4 regions of the Pantoea sp. CCBC3-3-1 genome follow, and region 1 is predicted to be linked to each of the others. Evidence: predicted binding sites of a transcription regulator. Region 1 holds the regulator's gene; each other region holds the start of a gene.

Region 1 (4,287 bases):
CGAAAGCAGCAAATAGTCCATGTGGCTGCGATGGCAGGGAACATAGACGATTTCGTGGCCGTCCTGTGCCAGCTGACGCACGCGTTCACCGCCATTAACGTTAATGCCCTGATAGAGCTTGCTCCACGTCCAGCCCATGATGCGGTCCGTAAGACGGATCGCCTCATAAGAGAAGTCGGCGGCGATCTCTTCCATCAGCTCAACGGCATTCTGCTGGGCTTTTTCGTGGGAAATTTTCTTGCTGCGCGCTTCATCTTCCACCGCTTTGGCAATGGCTTTGGACTGGAGCAGCTTGCTGAACAGATCCTGACGTACCGGCAGGCGCGGGCCAACCGCAGCCAGTCGCTGACGAGCGAAGTGCATACGGGCTACGCGAGCCAGCTTCTGCGCGATAGATTTGTCAGTGCCATGTTCCGTCGCCATACGGCGTAGAGAGACCATGGGTGAGAAACGCACAAAGCTGTCGCGTCCCAGCCACAGGACGGCAAAGAACTTTTGGATGCCGTTCAACACGCGCAGATGCGGTTGCTCATCCCCTTGTACTTCGCGGCCTGGCGCACGGCCAAACATGACGGAAACGGGCACCATCTGCACATCGAGCAGCGGGTTGCTGCGGTGCAGATCCAGGTACTCATGGAACAGCTTGACCGATTCCAGATTTGGCACAAAGTAAGGGAACACGCGTGGGCCATCATGGATAAACACATGACGTGGCAACACCGTACCGTCGATTTCTAACGGATCCAGCGGATCGGGCAGATCCTCTTTGCGGCATTGCTCACGCAGCGCCAGCAGATCGGCCTTTGAATCGTACGGCAGCACGTACATAATAGGACGCGACGTATCGAGTCCCAGTTCAGCGACCGGCTCGGCGGGGATCGCCTTACTCTTTACCAGAAATTTAACGGGTAAATTCAATAAGTTATAATATAAGTTACGCCAACCTGACATAGACAACATGAAGCCTCTTGTTAGCAAAGCGCCGCAAGCATACCAGAAAGCGCCAGTGAGATCTGTGGTGTTGCAAAATGTGCTGCACCCACACATTGACGCTAAACTTTACAAAGGGTTCCCTGATTATGGCAAATAACGTCACTGGTTTGACTCGCATCATTAAAGCTGCGGGCTACTCATGGAAAGGTCTGCGCGCGGCCTGGCAGCACGAAGCCGCTTTCAGGCAGGAATCGTTAGCGGCGCTTGCCGCCATTCTGATTGCCTGCTGGCTGGACGTAGACGCGATAACCCGTGTACTGCTGGTGGGGTCCGTCATTATGGTCATCATCGTCGAACTTCTTAACAGCGCCATTGAAGCAGTAGTCGACCGCATCAGCAGCGATATTCATCCGCTTGCCGGCCGCGCAAAAGACATGGGCTCCGCTGCGGTGTTACTGGCTACTCTACTGGCTCTTTTTGTTTGGGTAATGCTGTTGATTCCTCATTTGCGGCATGTTTTCCAAAATTAACGTAACAGTCGTTTTTTACTCAACTTTATAGTTTTCAACCGGCAAATACCTGTATATACTCACAGTCGACTGTATAAACAACCAGGGGGCGGGATGAAAGCACTAACGGCAAGGCAGCAGCAGGTTTACGACCTGATTCGCGACCATATTAACCAGACCGGTATGCCACCGACACGGGCAGAGATCGCCACGCAGCTCGGTTTCCGTTCCCCGAATGCGGCTGAAGAACATCTGAAAGCGCTGGCGCGTAAAGGCGTCATCGAAATTGTTTCTGGCGCATCACGCGGTATCCGCCTGATGATGGAAGAAGAAGGCGGTTTGCCGCTGGTTGGACGCGTTGCGGCGGGCGAACCGCTGCTGGCTGAACAACATATTGAAGGGCATTATCAGGTCGATCCCGATTTGTTTAAGCCTGGCGCTGATTTCCTGCTGCGCGTTAGCGGCATGTCGATGAAAGATATTGGTATTATGGATGGTGATTTACTGGCCGTGCATAAAACGCAGGACGTGCGTAATGGTCAGGTCGTGGTTGCGCGCATTGACGATGAAGTCACCGTCAAGCGGCTGAAAAAGCAGGGTAATATTGTTCAACTGCTGCCTGAAAACAGTGAATTTCAGCCAATTGTTGTCGATCTGCGTCAGCAGACTTTCTCAATTGAAGGGCTGGCCGTCGGCGTTATCCGCAACGGCAACTGGCTTTAAGCTTCCCTGTTTTGTACGCGCCGTTGCTCCCGCGGCGCGTCTCCTCTGGCCGTAATGTCCCGTTCGGCTGTGGACCGCTAATGTAATCCTGTCGCGCAGTGGATGATGATGCGATTAATAACCTCCTCAGACAAACACCTCTGGCGGCTGGCGCTGCCGATGATCCTTTCCAATATTACCGTGCCGCTGCTGGGCCTGGTTGATACTGCCGTTATTGGCCATCTGGACAGTCCCGTTTACCTGGGCGGCGTCGCAGTAGGAACAACGACCACCAGCTTTCTGTTTATGCTGCTGCTGTTTTTACGGATGAGCACCACCGGTCTGACCGCTCAGGCATTTGGCGCTAATGACAAACCCGCATTAGCTCGGGCGCTGATGCAGCCTTTGCTGATCGCGCTGTTTGCCGGGCTGGCTTTTATCCTCTTTAAAACTCCCCTTACTCATCTTGCTCTGTCGCTGGTTGGCGGGAACAGTGACGTTTTGCATCAGGCGGCACTGTTCATGCATATTCGCTGGCTGAGCGCGCCGGCAATGCTGGCTAACCTTGTGCTGCTCGGCTGGCTGTTAGGCGTTCAGTATGCGCGTGCGCCTGTTGTTCTGCTGGTGGTGGGTAACCTGGTGAATGTTCTGCTCGACCTGTGGTTTGTCATCGGATTGAAGTGGGGCGTTGAGGGCGCAGCAGCCGCAACCGCGATTGCCGAATACGTCACGTTGATGGTCGGGCTGGTCATGGTATGGCACGTTCTGAAAATGCGCGGCGTCTCTTTTCCCCTGCTGAAAAAGGCCTGGCGAGGCAATGTTGGTCGTTTGCTGCGGCTTAATCGTGACATTATGCTGCGCTCATTGCTCCTGCAACTCTGCTTTGTCTCGCTGACCTTCTTTGGCGCGAGGCTGGGTAGCGATACAGTAGCCGTTAACGCTGTTTTACTGATGTTTCTGACCTTTACTGCCTATGCGCTCGATGGTTTTGCCTATGCGGTTGAAGCTTGCTCTGGCGAAGCCTGGGGCGCACGGGATGCTCAAAAGCTTCTGGTCGTCTGGCAGGCAGCCTGTCGTCAGGCTGGCCTGGTCGCGCTGATGTTTTCGGTCATCTATGCGCTGGCAGGTACGCATATTGTTGCGCTACTTACTTCACTTCCTGAACTGCAACAGCAAGCCGATCGCTATCTGTTCTGGCAAATTCTGTTGCCGATCTGCGGCGTATGGTGCTATCTGCTGGATGGCATGTTTATTGGCGCTACGCGAGCCAGTGAAATGCGCAACGGCATGGTGATAGCCGCATTGGGTTATGGCGCCACGCTGTTATTGGTGCCTTCGCTGGGCAATCATGCTTTATGGCTGGCCGTCACCGTTTTTCTGACTTTACGCGGGCTTTCCTTATGGGCAATTTGGCGCTACCACTGGCGACATAACAGCTGGTTTACGCCCTGTCAGAATTTGTAACTTCTTGCCTGCCGCTTCGCTAGTCACTGATATACCAAATATTTTCTGTTTTTTGCGCCGCTGTTGCAAAATTTTTTAACCTAAAAATAGCGTTCAGCCAGGCAAAGTCGCCATCTTCTACTACAATTATCTGTACGTTAAGCACTTAAGCAGCGTTTTATGTTGCTGCAAGCCGTTTTGCTGAAACGAAAGCCAAGAAACTGTTAAAACCTAAGGTAAGGAGCAAAAAATGAATAAAGACGAAGCCGGCGGTAACTGGAAGCAGTTAAAAGGTAAAGTGAAAGAAAAATGGGGCAAGCTGACCGACGATGATATGACTGTCGTAGAAGGTAAACGCGATCAGCTTGTGGGCAAAATCCAGGAACGCTACGGTTATGCTAAAGACCAGGCGGAAAAAGAAGTCAGCGACTGGGAAAGCACCAACGACCATCGTTTCTGACCGCCTTCAATAGCCTACAGGCAAGTGCCAGGCAGTGCTCCCCGTACTGTCCTGACAGCTTTCAGCAGGTAACTCAGGGTTCGGGACGGTGCTCCTACCACTGTTCTGAACCTGTACAGCGCTGAAAGTACTTAAGCGTAGCAGGAAGAAGTTCCTGGCAAGGCACAAGGAAGGTGCCACTTAATCCTTTCTGATATATCCCCTAATCAACGCCCGCGTTTTTTTGCTGTTACGGTATGA
Region 2 (4,287 bases), 110 kb from region 1:
GGGTCATCCGGTTACGCCATGGCAGGATGTGGTCAGGGCATTTGTTGCTCAGGCTTAAATATTTTACGGGAGAGACTGTCTCTCCCGCTGTTTCCCTTCCGGCGTTTTTAACCATCCTCAAAGCAGCATCGCCATCAGCATGGCGATAATCGCCGCTGCCACAAAGACACGGCCTCTCTTTCCTGGGATTCAGGTCATAAAAGAAGAGAGAAACTGCCCGGAAAAAATGGTCCCCGATAAATACGCCAGATTTTTACCACGCAACGCTAGCGGGCTTTGTTCCATCACCGATGATTTATCAGCCAGCGGGTAAAAAACATAAAAATTATTAAGCATTTTATTCGAAACAACAGAAGAGGAACGACGCGCTTTGACCTGGCTATGTCTTACCGCTGTAGCGCGACTTTATTCGCCCTGTAAAGCGGTTAAGCAGGCAATTTGATGAGACTTGTCTAATCTTTTTGACAGACCTGGTCAAATATCTTCACTATCGGCCCGGCGACTTATCTTGCACTATCATCGACACACTTTGTGAAAATAAGGGCAAATCGCATGTCATTAATTAAAAAAATTACCTTACCGCTATTAATCAGTTCCGCCCTCTATTCGCAGTTTTCTGCGGCAGCGGTAGAAACCTATGCCATGGATCCGGGCCATACTTCAGTTGTCGTTTCCTGGAACCACTTTGGTTTTTCTCATCCAACGGCGGACTTGTCTAACGTCACCGGCAACATTGATTACGACGCCAGCAGCGTGGGCAAATCCAAAGTCGACGTTTCTATTCCGGTTGGCACGATTGACACACACGTCGATGCACTGACCAGCGAATTTAAAGGCGCGGAATATTTCGATACCACCAAGTACCCTACGGCGACCTTTAAAAGTACCAAAGTCGTTAGCACTGGCAGCAACAAACTGGACGTGCACGGCGATCTGACCATCAAGGGCATCACCAGGCCGGTGGTGTTGCATGCTGTGCTGAACAAGCAAGGTATGCATCCGATGGTGAAAAAGCAGGCGATTGGCTTTGATGCAACAGGCACCATCAAACGTTCTGACTTCAAGCTGGATAAATATGTCCCTTCCGTTGGCGATGACGTGAAGCTGACCATTTCTACCGAAGCTTACGCGAAATAATTTCGGCAGAAGCGCCCGGCCAGTGGTCGGGCGTTGTTCTTGTCTGTCTTTGCCGCTAAACCAGCTGACGGAAAAGGATGGCTTCCTGAACTTTGCGCCATCAAAAAAACCGCTGCTAAACGTTGCTGTTCGCAGGCCATCCCAACCCCTGGCCGCGCAGAATGGAAATTTGAGTGTACCGCGCAGGAGCGAGTAAAACCGGTATTACATGCTGATAGCGATGGGGTTAGCAAACAATCCAGGTTCGGGATTTGAACGATCAACGCTGCGTGGCGGGCCGAAAAGTCGGTACCACTTCATGGATTGCAACGCCAATAATAGTAACTTCTTTTAATTCTTCACCGGTAATGACTCTTCCCTGTTCGGTGACAATATGTTCAGGGCTACGTCGAACGCGCGCCCATTCACAACGACCGGCGATATCAATCAGAACACGACTACCCGCCACGGCCGGACGGTAACGATCGATAATGCACAGGCTGCCGTTACAGGCGCTGAGGTAGCAGTCCTGGTTGGTCGGCACCAAATCCTGTAGCCTGCTGAACAGAAACTTCACCTGATGGCTGGAGGAAGAGAGAGTGCGATCGACCTCGCCAGTCTGGCAGGGCTTGTAAACCCGATTCTTTAACATATCCACTCTCCGGTTATTCCATCGCTTTGATGGTAAAGGTGACGACGCCAAAAATTTCCAGCTGCTCTTCCGCCTGTAGAATAATCGGCACCCAGGCATCGTTCATCGGCAGCAGTCGCACATCCGGGCGCAGCTGGAGTTTTTTGACGGTAAATTCACCGTTGATGGCGGCGACTACGATATCGCCCTGATCGGCTGTCAGGCTCTTATCGACCACCAGCAAATCGCCGTCATCAATACCAGCATCTTTCATTGAATCGCCGCTGACGCGAATGTAATAGGTGCTCTCAGGCCGCTGGATGAGCAGCTCGTTTAAATCCAGCCGCTGCTCGACATAGTCCTGGGCTGAAAAGGGCGAGCCGCAGGGAACACGTGCCAAAAAAAGGGGCAGCTGCACCAGTGCCTGAACCTCAGGAGGTCGAAGAAAATTCATGGGGTTATCTCGTAAGATGACTGTATATAAATACAGTATTATCTTTTGCAGTCAGCAATCAAGCCCGATAGCGTTTTTTTTCGTTGCCAGGCAAGTTGTGACGCTAACCGATGACACAAACAGACGCGCCAGAAGCGAGCCAGCGATAGATTTCAGCATTTATCTGAAAAAAACGTTGTCAGTGAATCGGCAAAAAATTGACGAAGCGGTAACAATTGCCAGGGGAGAGTAGAGTCACAACGATTCATTTCCGCTCGTCGTCTTATTCAGGGTCATTGAGAATATTCACCAGAGCATCTCTGATCGCGGCGCTGCTGGATTTTCCATCTACTTAAGAGTAATGAAAAGTTTTTACAACAGGGTAAGCAGGCGCGGGGATTGACCGCGCCTAAACTTAAGTACCTTACTGCCGGGTAAAGTCGCTAACGCTGGTGAGGATTCTGTCACGCATCAGATTATAATTTTGCTCACTTGGACAGGTTGCGGCGAAAAGCATCAGCTCGCCGGGACGGACTTGTGCCAGCGCCGTGAATTGCCACAGTGGCGTGGTTTGATTCATAAAGGTAAAACCCAGCGCATGTGCTTCGGTAAAACCAGCATGAGCAGGGAGTGTCTCCTCATTGAGCAATTTGAAACCCGGCAGCCCGCCGTTAAGCTTCTGCATCTGTCCCGCCAGATAGTCAGCGAAAGTACTTCCCTGCGCATATTTATCGCGGTTGATGGTGATATTGCTCCCATCAGGGAAAGCAATAATATTCACGGTGTGAAATGCCGCATCCTGTGGCAGAGTAAACGTGCCCTCTGGGCAGGAAAAATTCATCAAATTAGACATAGTTGGTTCCTTTATTATTATTCATAACTAATTGTGTAGATAACAATGGATTGGAAATCCCCTGGTGAAAGACTGCTCTTTAGCGCGTAATAGCCAGCTCGAAGTGGGATAGAAACGGTAGAAAAACCACTCCCAAATTCTGCAAACTTAAATTTTTCACCAAGCGTAACCGGCAGCCAATTGCTACCATCCTGACGGAAAATCTGTGCCGCGATTTCGTCAGAAACTTCACCGGTCGACAGATCTTTGAAAGAGAAAATACCTTCTTTTTCCAGACCAGTAATGCCTTGTCCGGTAAGGCTCATATAAATACCTAACGTGCTCCAGAGGCTGGAGTTGCAGGTCAAATCAACATTGAAATCGTGATTGAAGCCTTCAATCTGACCCTGTGCGGAAACCTGGCTGATATCCAGCGAAGGAAGGGAAAATGTATAGTTTCCATCGCCGGTAACTTCGCAGGTTTGCGTCGTAAAGGTGAGTTTGGCGGTATTCTTCATATTGAACTGGAGACTACCCTCGCCGACTGAACCTACATCAAAAACGCGTATCTGTGAGCTTTTAGGGCTTAAAGTCGTATTCTCGCCTGTTTTGACCAGTTCTATTAAAATATCTTGTTCAAAATTAAGATAGGTATCCGTGCTAAGGCCTGCAACATAGGGAATAGCTGTGCTAATACCCAGATCGAAGCGACGTGCGGTATAATTTCTGTCGCCATTAACGGTGACAAAAATCGTTAAGCCGCTGTTACTTCCCAGGGCATTAGACAGGTTTTTGGTGTTGATATAGACATTTTCTTCTTCCCAGAAATTTCCCGTCACCTTTTTTGCGCACCATAGGGACAAATGCATGGTTTTACTGTAAAGCACGGTGCCGATGGGCATGTCGGTCTGAATCTGATTTGGGATCAGATTAAAGTCAAGCGCTGTTGTATCCTGATAGCCACTGGCAAAATCACAATTCAGTTCTGCCCAGGCTTGGGAGCAGGTTGTCATCAGCAGGATCAACGCACACCGGCGGATAAACGTTAAGGTTTGGTATACATTCATTGTCTCAATCCCTGAGCAGTGTTGCAGTATTTTTACTGCCGATAAGACCTGCTACTGCCGTTATGGCTGTTGAAGTCTGGGGAATCGTATCATGTGACAGCGGCTGGCAAACCCGGCTCAGCCGGTCAAAGCTCTGTTGGGAGCGAGCGCCAGAGCCTTCCAGACTGACGTCGAAACTACAGCCGGGTATGTCCTTGGCACCCCAATG
Region 3 (4,287 bases), 1.4 Mb from region 1:
GCCGCCATTGCGCTTTGGCCGGTGGGACGGCGGGTTGTCAGCGTTGAAGTGGCTAAAGCCGCACGCGAAGCCAATGCCCGTAGTCGTTTCAACTGAGTAAAATCATGCGATTAACGTTAACGCCTGGATTACGCCGCTATGCCTATAACAGCGCGGTGTTATACAACCTGCGCATTTTCTTTGCTCTGGCAGGCACCACCAGTGTGCCCTGGCTGCTTGGTCAGATAACCTGGACTATCCCGCTTACGCTGGGTGTCGTTGCGGCCGCGTTGGCCGATCTTGACGATCGCCTTAGCGGCCGCCTTCGTAATTTGCTGATTACGCTGGTTTGCTTTTGCGTAGCCTCGGTTTCCGTAGAGTTGCTTGTGCCGTTCCCCTGGCTGTTTATTTTCGGGCTGGCGCTTTCCACTTGGGGATTTATCCTGCTTGGCGCGCTGGGCCAGCGTTATGCCACTATCGCTTTTGGTGCTCTGCTGATTGCCATCTATACCCTTTTAGGCGTGCAGCTTTTCCCCCAATGGTATTTGCAGCCGGTGCTTCTGCTGCTCGGCGCGGTCTGGTACAACCTGCTGACGCTGACCGGCCACGTTATTTTTCCTATTCGTCCTTTACAGGAAAATATTGCTCGCTGTTTTGAAGGACTGGCGACCTATCTGGAAGCCAAGGCAAACCTGTTCGATCCCGATATAGAAGAAAACGACGATACGTCATTGATTGAAACAGCCATGGCTAACAGCAACTTAGTCGCTACGCTGAATCAGACAAAAATTTCTATTCAGTCTCGTTTACGGGGCGACCGGGGGCAACGAGGAACGCGACGCACGCTGCACTATTACTTCGTTGCTCAGGATATTCATGAGCGCGCCAGTTCGTCCCATGCGCAGTACCATGCCTTGCGCAAAGAATATCGTTACAGCGATATTCTGTTCCGCTTTCAGCGCCTTCTGACAATGCAGGCAAAAGCCTGTCAGCAGTTAGCAAACTGCATACTGATGCGGGAACCCTGGCAACATGATGCGCGTTTCGAACGGGCGTTTTTGCACTTACAGGACGCGCTGGATCGCCTGACGGCCGCTCAACCTCAAAGTAGCGAGGTAAAGGCTATGAAATATCTTCTGCATAATCTTAAAGCAATTGACGCGCAGCTGGCGACGATTGAATCTGAGCAGGTTTTAGAAGAAAACAGCGCGGGTAATAACCAGACGTTATCCAGCGAAGGGCTGACTGGCTGGGCGGATATTCGTCTGCGTCTGAGTCGTCATTTATCACCGCAATCGCCGCTTTTCCGTCATGCAGTACGTATGTCACTGCTGCTCTGCACAGGTTATGGTTTTATTCAGCTGACCGGTCTCGAACATGGCTACTGGATCCTGCTTACCAGCCTGTTTGTCTGTCAGCCAAACTATAACGCGACCAAACGACGCTTAGCGCTGCGTATTGTAGGCACGGTCGCCGGCATTATTATTGGTCTGCCGCTTTTGTGGTTGATTCCTTCGGTGGAAGGCCAGCTGATCCTGATGGTTGTCAGTGGCGTGCTATTTTTTGCTTTCCGGCAATCTCAATACGCCAACGCCACGCTGTTTATCACCTTACTGGTTCTGTTCTGTTTCAACCTGTTAGGAGAGGGATTCGAAATTGCCCTTCCGCGTATTGTCGACACATTAATTGGCTGTGGTATCGCCTGGCTGGCCGTAGCCTTTATCTGGCCGGACTGGCGTTTTCGTCGCTTATCAGCCGTTGCGGAACGTTCGCTTGATGCTAACTGCCGTTATCTGGATGCAATTCTGGTGCAGTATCATCAGGGTAAAGATAACCGTCTTGAATATCGAATCGCCCGTCGGGATGCCCATAACAGTGATGCAGAACTGGCTTCGGTCGTCTCCAACATTTCCGCCGAAAAGAATGCCACCCCGGGTCTGCGGGAAGATGCCTTTCGTTTGCTGTGCTTAAACCATTCTTTTCTCAGCTATATCTCTGCACTGGGCGCACATCGTGAAAAAATCGCTAACCAGACGGTTCTGTTACTTTTAGACGATGCCGTTTGCTATGTTGATGACCTGTTGCATACAGATACCGCTAATGACGAGAAGGCCGTGAGGCTGCTGAGCCAGCTTTCAGTTCGAATCGCCGCTATCGAAGCTGACCCGGCAACGAAAGAGCCTCTGGTTCTGCAACAGATCGGACTGCTTGTTGCGTTATTGCCAGAAATTGCCCTGTTGAAAAAAAAGGTCATGGATGCCGGTTAAGGCTTCTGTTGTTTCGCCTGAGCGCGCAGAGTTTCGCTGTACCAATGGCGCAACTCTGCTTTAACCGCTTCGGGCAATGCCTCATGATGTCGTTCAAGGATTGCTCCCTCCAGTGCGAAGAGCACGTTAATACTCAAATTTTTATTGAATTCTCGTAGTTTAAGCCAGGTTCGTCTGGCGCCCTGTTCTTTTAACATAGCAATGGTGCAAACCCCGACCTGTCTCAGCAACGTTTCCATACGGACAGTGAGATTCGGCAGATCTTTTAAACGGCGGTTTTGCTTTTGCAGCAGTCGATTCTGGCGAGCACCATTAAGACAAAGCTTCGACAGCGCCACCAGTTGCTCATGTTCATTCCATAACGGCTCGTCAACCCGATAATACTCAAGTTCAACCGGCAGTCCGCGTTTGTAATAGCACAGCGGCTCCATTTTCCGCTCCGCCAGGTAAGGTCTGACTTGCTCGCAGGCGCGCAGATAAAGTTCACCCTCAGAGACCAAAGCAAAAACCACCTCTTCAACCGAAAGGCTGTAACCGCCAAACTGACTTCTGCTGCCAATTTTCCCCAGTTCCGCAAGATGATGCTTCGCAGTTTCAATCCTTTTTTTCGAATCGTACATGATGCTATTCCTTTAAGAAAAACAATAGGTCGGATACTTTTTTTGCCAGAAGGAAAGCTATGCAATTGCGGTAACAGGTTCAATTAATAATTGCCGTTACGGTCAGTTGCATTCAGATTTTGCGAGGCGTTATCAGAAAAATAAGGTTGATCTTTATGCACCGCCCTTATACTGTATATCCATACAGTGACCTGCGAGCGACGCCAATTATGCATACTCATTTCCTGAAATCTCCTTCTGCTAACGCCAGTTTCCGCCAGGCTTCTGCCTGTACCGCATCGGCACAGGCCACAGGCTTAATCAGCGAACTGATTTACTGCGATGATCAGCCTGCCCTCACGCAAATGCTGTTATTACCCCTTCTGCAGCAGCTGGGTACCCAGTCCCGCTGGCAGCTATGGCTGACCCCGCCACAAAAATTAAGCCGTAGCTGGCTACGTCAGTCGGGTTTACCGCTCGATAAAGTGATGCAGGTACAATCGACTGAAGCCATTACGACTGTCGAAGCAATGATTAAAGCTTTACAGACAGGAAATTACAGCGTGGTGTTAGGTTGGTTGCCTGGCGAAATGACGCCGGACGAGCGTCGCAGACTTCAGGAAGCGGCATCTTGTGGCCAGGCTTTAGGACTGATCATGCGCCCGAATTCGAACAATATTGCCGGGCAGAGACCCTTTAACGGACTAAAAATTCACTCAAGTTTGTATCATTAAGTAAAAATAGGACCTTTCTCATGAGAAAGGTCTCCTGAGCACGTGATAACCGTCTGATTATGCTATGACGCGGCGGGACAACGGGTTAGCTCACTTCCGCAGTCACCTTTTTTGCCATTTAGTTCGTTGTGAATGTGTAAAATTGTGTATAAATCCCTGTTTTTTTGCTGGCGCCCCTCACATCTTACTTGTAAGTTTGCTGGTACGTTGTAGACTTTACGTCGCCAGGGTGCTCAATAATCTCCCTTTTTTGGATGAGTCATAATCGAGCGTCATAACCCGGCGAAGGATTAATCAAAGAGCTAATGAAAGCTCATTGCCTATTTGGATGATAACGAGGCGCAAAAATGAAAAAGACAGCTATCGCAATTGCAGTGGCACTGGCTGGCTTCGCTACCGTAGCGCAGGCCGCCCCTAAAGATGACACCTGGTACACCGGTGCAAAACTGGGCTGGTCTCAGTATCACGACACTGGTTACTACGGTAACGGTTATGCAAACAACGACGGCCCAACTCACGAAAGCCAGCTGGGCGCTGGTGCATTCGGTGGCTATCAGGCTAACCAGTACCTGGGCTTCGAACTGGGTTATGACTGGTTAGGTCGTATGCCTAACAAAGGCAACAACGTAAACGGCGCATTCAAAGCACAGGGCGTTCAGCTGGCTGCTAAACTGAGCTACCCAATCTATGACGATCTGGACGTGTACA
Region 4 (4,287 bases), 2.4 Mb from region 1:
CCTACAATCAGCGCATTTTTGCCGTATTTCAGAAGCAGATTACGGGAGGATTTACTGGCAATCAGCATGCCTGCCAGACCGCCCAGCGCGCCAGGCGCCAGCATCTTACTCAGGCCTTCCCCACCGTTGCCGCCCTGCTTGCTGCTACCCAGTACCGTTTGTATTTGCTGTAGCCAGTTACTCATCACCTGCTCCTTTCACAAAGAAAGTCACCAGCATAGAGCGCTCCACGTCAAGAAGCGTCAAGCCAGGCAAAGCCTGGAAAACCTTCGGCTCCTGCACTTCGTCTGCAAATCTCAACAAATCACTATACTTAGCTCGCCCGTCAGCTTTTCACCGTCTTTTGCAACGTGCAGCGGCGGCATCTGGAAAGGCTGGCAGATAAGAGAATCTTGCATATTTTGATAAGGGGAAAAAGGATGCGTTTTAACGATAACCCGCTGTTTATCAATACGGTTTTGTTGGGCGGCAGCCCGGAAGAGAAATTACTGGCGGCCGCTCAGGCTGGCTTCAGCCAGGTTGAGCTCTGGCGGCAGGATGTGGAGCAGGCCAGCGGTAGCGCAGTGCAGCTGGCGGAATTGTTTCAACAACAAAAGCTGTTGCTAACCGATTACCAGGTGTTGCTGGATTTTGATGGCGCGCCGGATGACCAGCGTCAGGCTAAGCGTGATGAAGCAGTGGAAATGATGGATACCGCTCTCAAACTGGGTGCCACCACAATCCTGACGCCGGCTTCAACGCATCATGCCTGCATTGCCGATCGTGAAGAGGAAGATCTGTGCTGGTTAGCAGATGAAGCGGGAAAGCGGGGGCTGCGCGTCGCTTATGAAGCGATGGCGTGGAGTACGCATCTCAATACCACCAGCGCCGCCTGGCAGCTGGTTCAGCGTATAGATAAGCCAAACTTGGGTCTGGTGGTAGATGCCTTTCATATTTTTGTGCTCGACCGTACCGTTGCTGACCTGGAGGGCATTCCGATGGAGAAGATTTTCCTTGTCCAGCTTTCCGACCTGGCTACAAAGCCTGATAAGGCGAATCTGATCGACACCGCCCGCCACAAGCGTTTATTACCCGGCGAGGGCAACTTTCCGCTGCACACGTTACTGGATTATCTGGCCGGGAAAGGCTACAGCGGGCCGATAGGGCTGGAAGTCTTCAATGACGAAATCCATCGGCAGCCGCCGGTGACAGCCGCGAAAGAAGCCATGCAGGCTTTAAAGACATGCTGCGGACACGCTTCTTTCAGTCATACTCATTAACCCGCCAGCGCCGGTTCCTGACCTGAACAAACAAGCCCGCAAAGCAGGCTTGTTTGCGCTCCGGTCGGGACTGTCACAACCCAGGCGGGTAAACTCAGGCCTGCACTTACCGCCCGGCAAACGCTGGCCATAAGCTGCTACGCCGCCTTCACAGCGCGAGGCCCTTTTGCCTTCGCGGAAGAGGGGTTCTCTTCATCTAAGCCAGCGGATACCGCTTCGCTCTCCGGCTCTTCTGAAACGGTCACTGACGATGCTGTTCCTTCGGTCGCGGCTTCCGGCATCTTGCTGGTACGAACGATGTGCTGCACGGCATCTTTATGCTCGGCAAGGAACATGCCCAGCGCTTCGCGCTGATCTTCTTCCATTGCCAGCGGCGCAGCGCTCAGCCAGTCGCAGAACACTTCGGCCATATCGAGCATTTTGTCGTATGCATCAGCTTCTTTCTTGCTGGCGAAAGTCATCTTTTCCTCACCTTTTCTGACAACAACATATTTGATTTCAACAGCCATGGTCCACACCTCGCTTACCTGTAATTATATACAGTATATCAGCCCACCTTATTTAACTCAAGTTTGCAAATCAGATGAACGCGCAATCGTTTTCGTTTATACTGCGCGCGCATTTTTTTTCATCTCATCAGGTAAAGATTATGACGACTCTTGGTACCGCACTGCGCCCCGCCGCAACCCGTGTAATGCTGCTAGGTTCTGGTGAACTGGGCAAAGAAGTGGCGCTTGAATGTCAGCGTCTGGGTGTTGAAACAATCGCAGTCGATCGCTATGCCGATGCGCCCGCCATGCACGTTGCCCATCGCAGCCACGTCATTAACATGTTGGATGGCGAAGCGCTGAAGGCGTTGGTTGCACTGGAGCGCCCGGATTATATCGTGCCGGAAATCGAAGCCATCGCCACCGATATGCTGATTGAGCTGGAAAAACAGGGCCAGCGCGTGGTGCCAACCGCCCGTGCGGCGCGCCTGACGATGAATCGTGAAGGCATCCGCCGTCTGGCCGCTGAAGAGCTGGCGTTGCCGACTTCGACCTACCGCTTTGCCGATAACGCGGTCGATTTTCATCAGGCAGCTGAAGAGATTGGTTTTCCGTGTATCGTCAAGCCGGTAATGAGCTCGTCAGGTAAAGGGCAGAGCTTTATCCGTGAGGCGCATCAGCTTGATGCCGCATGGGAGTATGCCCAGCAGGGTGGACGGGCTGGTGCAGGCCGCGTCATTGTAGAAGGCGTCGTGAAGTTTGATTTTGAGATCACCTTACTGACTATTAGCGCTGTTGACGGCATCCATTTCTGCGCGCCCATTGGTCATCGTCAGGAAGATGGCGACTATCGTGAGTCATGGCAGCCACAGCAAATGAGCGATCTGGCATTGCAACGCGCTCAGCAGATTGCTGAAAAAGTCGTTCTGGCACTGGGTGGCCACGGTCTGTTTGGCGTTGAGCTGTTCGTTTGTGGTGACGACGTGGTGTTCAGCGAAGTCTCCCCTCGCCCACACGATACCGGCATGGTTACGCTGATCTCGCAGGATCTCTCTGAGTTTGCCCTGCACGTTCGCGCGTTTCTCGGTCTGCCCGTCGGCGGCATCCGCCAATATGGCCCTGCCGCTTCTGCGGTGATTCTGCCTGAGCTGAACAGTGACAACGTTCAGTTTGCAAACCTCAACGACGTTCTTGGTGCCGGGTTACAGCTGCGGTTGTTCGGCAAGCCTGAAGTTCAGGGCAAGCGTCGTCTGGGCGTAGCTTTGGCAACCGGAAATGACATTGATGAGGCCATTCAGCGCGCGATCAACTGTGCGGCTGGCGTCAAGGTTAGCGGCTAAGGTTAACGCCAGGACGGCGATGGCGCTTGAGGCTTTTTGCCTCATTCCAGCAGCGAATGGCTGAGTTTGTTGTGAGGCAGACAGAAGAAAGCGGCTTTGATGGCCTGCGAATCCGGCAAGTCGCAACCTGGAGCGGGGGGAACCCCGCTTTGCCAGGGCTGTATTGGCCAGATGTCGTCACCAGCGCCTTTCATAAAGGACTGTCAGTTTTGGCTGGCAGTCCTTTTTTTGCCGTCGCGGATTAAATCGCCGCGCCTGCTACCGCTTCTTTCGCCAGCTGCGTGATGCGATCGTAATCGCCCGCTTCAAGCGCATCTGCCGGCACCAGCCATGAACCGCCGATGCACAGCACGCTTTTCAGCGCCAGATAGTCGCGATAATTAGCAGGAGAAATGCCGCCCGTTGGGCAAAAACGTACCTGAGGGAAAGGCCCGCCAATTGCCTGTAGCGCTTTAACGCCACCGTTGGCTTCTGCCGGGAAAAATTTAAATTCACGCAGGCCATAATCCAGGCCGGTCATCAGTTCAGAAACGGTGCTGATCCCTGGGATAAGCGGCACCGTGCCCGCTACCGCCGCTTCGAGCAGTGGTTCAGTAATGCCCGGGCTGATAACAAACTGCGCGCCTGCGGCGGTGACCTCTTCCAGCTGCCTGACGTTCAGCACCGTCCCCGCGCCAACGATCGCTTCCGGCACTTCCTGAATCATGGCTTTCAGCGCGTCCATCGCACACGGCGTACGCAGCGTGACTTCCAGCACTCTTACGCCGCCTGCGACCAGCGCCTTTGCCATTGGCACGGCATGTTCCAGCTTGTTCACTACGATAACCGGCACAACCGGGCCAGTTGTCAGAATTGTTTCAGCGCTTGTTTTCCAGTGGGTCATCGTCCTGCTTCTCCTGTCTGGCCAGCCACATCCCCCTGAGGACGAAGCAGGCAAAAAGCGACGCGCGCGGCGTCCGGAAAGTAAATTCGCCACTACCATACATGATTACTGCCCGCGCCGTCCATGCGCTCACCACTTTTTTGAAATGGCGGTTCATTTTTGAATGGTGCTGAATTCAGGGCATAAAAAAACCCGCCGTAGCGGGTTTATTTAAGGGCTTTATTCAAACTCATTCCATGAACGGCCGTCGCGGGTAATCATGGCCACGGAGGCAACCGGTCCCCAGGTGCCGGCCTGGTAAGGCTTCGGCGCTTCGT

Evidence for each region. Region 1 encodes LexA, which represses DNA repair genes until DNA is damaged. Its sites were predicted from a motif close to TNCTGTATGTACATACAGNA; they were not measured.
Region 2: umuD (translesion error-prone DNA polymerase V autoproteolytic subunit) is a predicted target of LexA. The motif match lies at 2,220-2,239, and genes of this name have one in related genera.
Region 3: sulA (SOS-induced cell division inhibitor SulA) is a predicted target of LexA. The motif match lies at 3,036-3,055, and genes of this name have one in related genera.
Region 4: EHV07_RS12795 (YebG family protein) is a predicted target of LexA. The motif match lies at 1,785-1,804, and genes of this name have one in related genera.

What each region holds. Positions count from the first base shown of each region.
Region 1 is NZ_CP034363.1:281,955-286,241, forward strand. Features, by position in the region: gene plsB (glycerol-3-phosphate 1-O-acyltransferase PlsB) at 1-951, opposite strand, end outside; gene EHV07_RS01105 (diacylglycerol kinase) at 1,080-1,463, shown strand; gene lexA (transcriptional repressor LexA) at 1,557-2,165, shown strand; gene dinF (MATE family efflux transporter DinF) at 2,274-3,608, shown strand; gene EHV07_RS01120 (CsbD family protein) at 3,838-4,047, shown strand; gene zur (zinc uptake transcriptional repressor Zur) at 4,254-4,287, opposite strand, start outside.
Region 2 is NZ_CP034363.1:388,269-392,555, forward strand. Features, by position in the region: gene EHV07_RS01550 (SDR family oxidoreductase) at 1-58, shown strand, start outside; gene EHV07_RS01555 (YceI family protein) at 553-1,137, shown strand; gene EHV07_RS24415 (hypothetical protein) at 1,125-1,277, opposite strand; gene EHV07_RS01560 (hypothetical protein) at 1,397-1,768, opposite strand; gene umuD (translesion error-prone DNA polymerase V autoproteolytic subunit) at 1,782-2,201, opposite strand; gene EHV07_RS01570 (DcrB-related protein) at 2,605-3,033, opposite strand; gene EHV07_RS01575 (fimbrial protein) at 3,051-4,079, opposite strand; gene EHV07_RS01580 (fimbria/pilus outer membrane usher protein) at 4,084-4,287, opposite strand, start outside.
Region 3 is NZ_CP034363.1:1,662,588-1,666,874, reverse strand. Features, by position in the region: gene EHV07_RS07895 (YccF domain-containing protein) at 1-96, shown strand, start outside; gene yccS (YccS family putative transporter) at 105-2,246, shown strand; gene EHV07_RS07885 (TfoX/Sxy family DNA transformation protein) at 2,243-2,866, opposite strand; gene sulA (SOS-induced cell division inhibitor SulA) at 3,076-3,579, shown strand; gene ompA (porin OmpA) at 3,927-4,287, shown strand, end outside.
Region 4 is NZ_CP034363.1:2,730,791-2,735,077, forward strand. Features, by position in the region: gene EHV07_RS12785 (tellurite resistance TerB family protein) at 1-185, opposite strand, end outside; gene EHV07_RS12790 (sugar phosphate isomerase/epimerase) at 420-1,259, shown strand; gene EHV07_RS12795 (YebG family protein) at 1,397-1,768, opposite strand; gene purT (formate-dependent phosphoribosylglycinamide formyltransferase) at 1,909-3,087, shown strand; gene EHV07_RS12805 (bifunctional 4-hydroxy-2-oxoglutarate aldolase/2-dehydro-3-deoxy-phosphogluconate aldolase) at 3,329-3,970, opposite strand; gene zwf (glucose-6-phosphate dehydrogenase) at 4,190-4,287, opposite strand, start outside.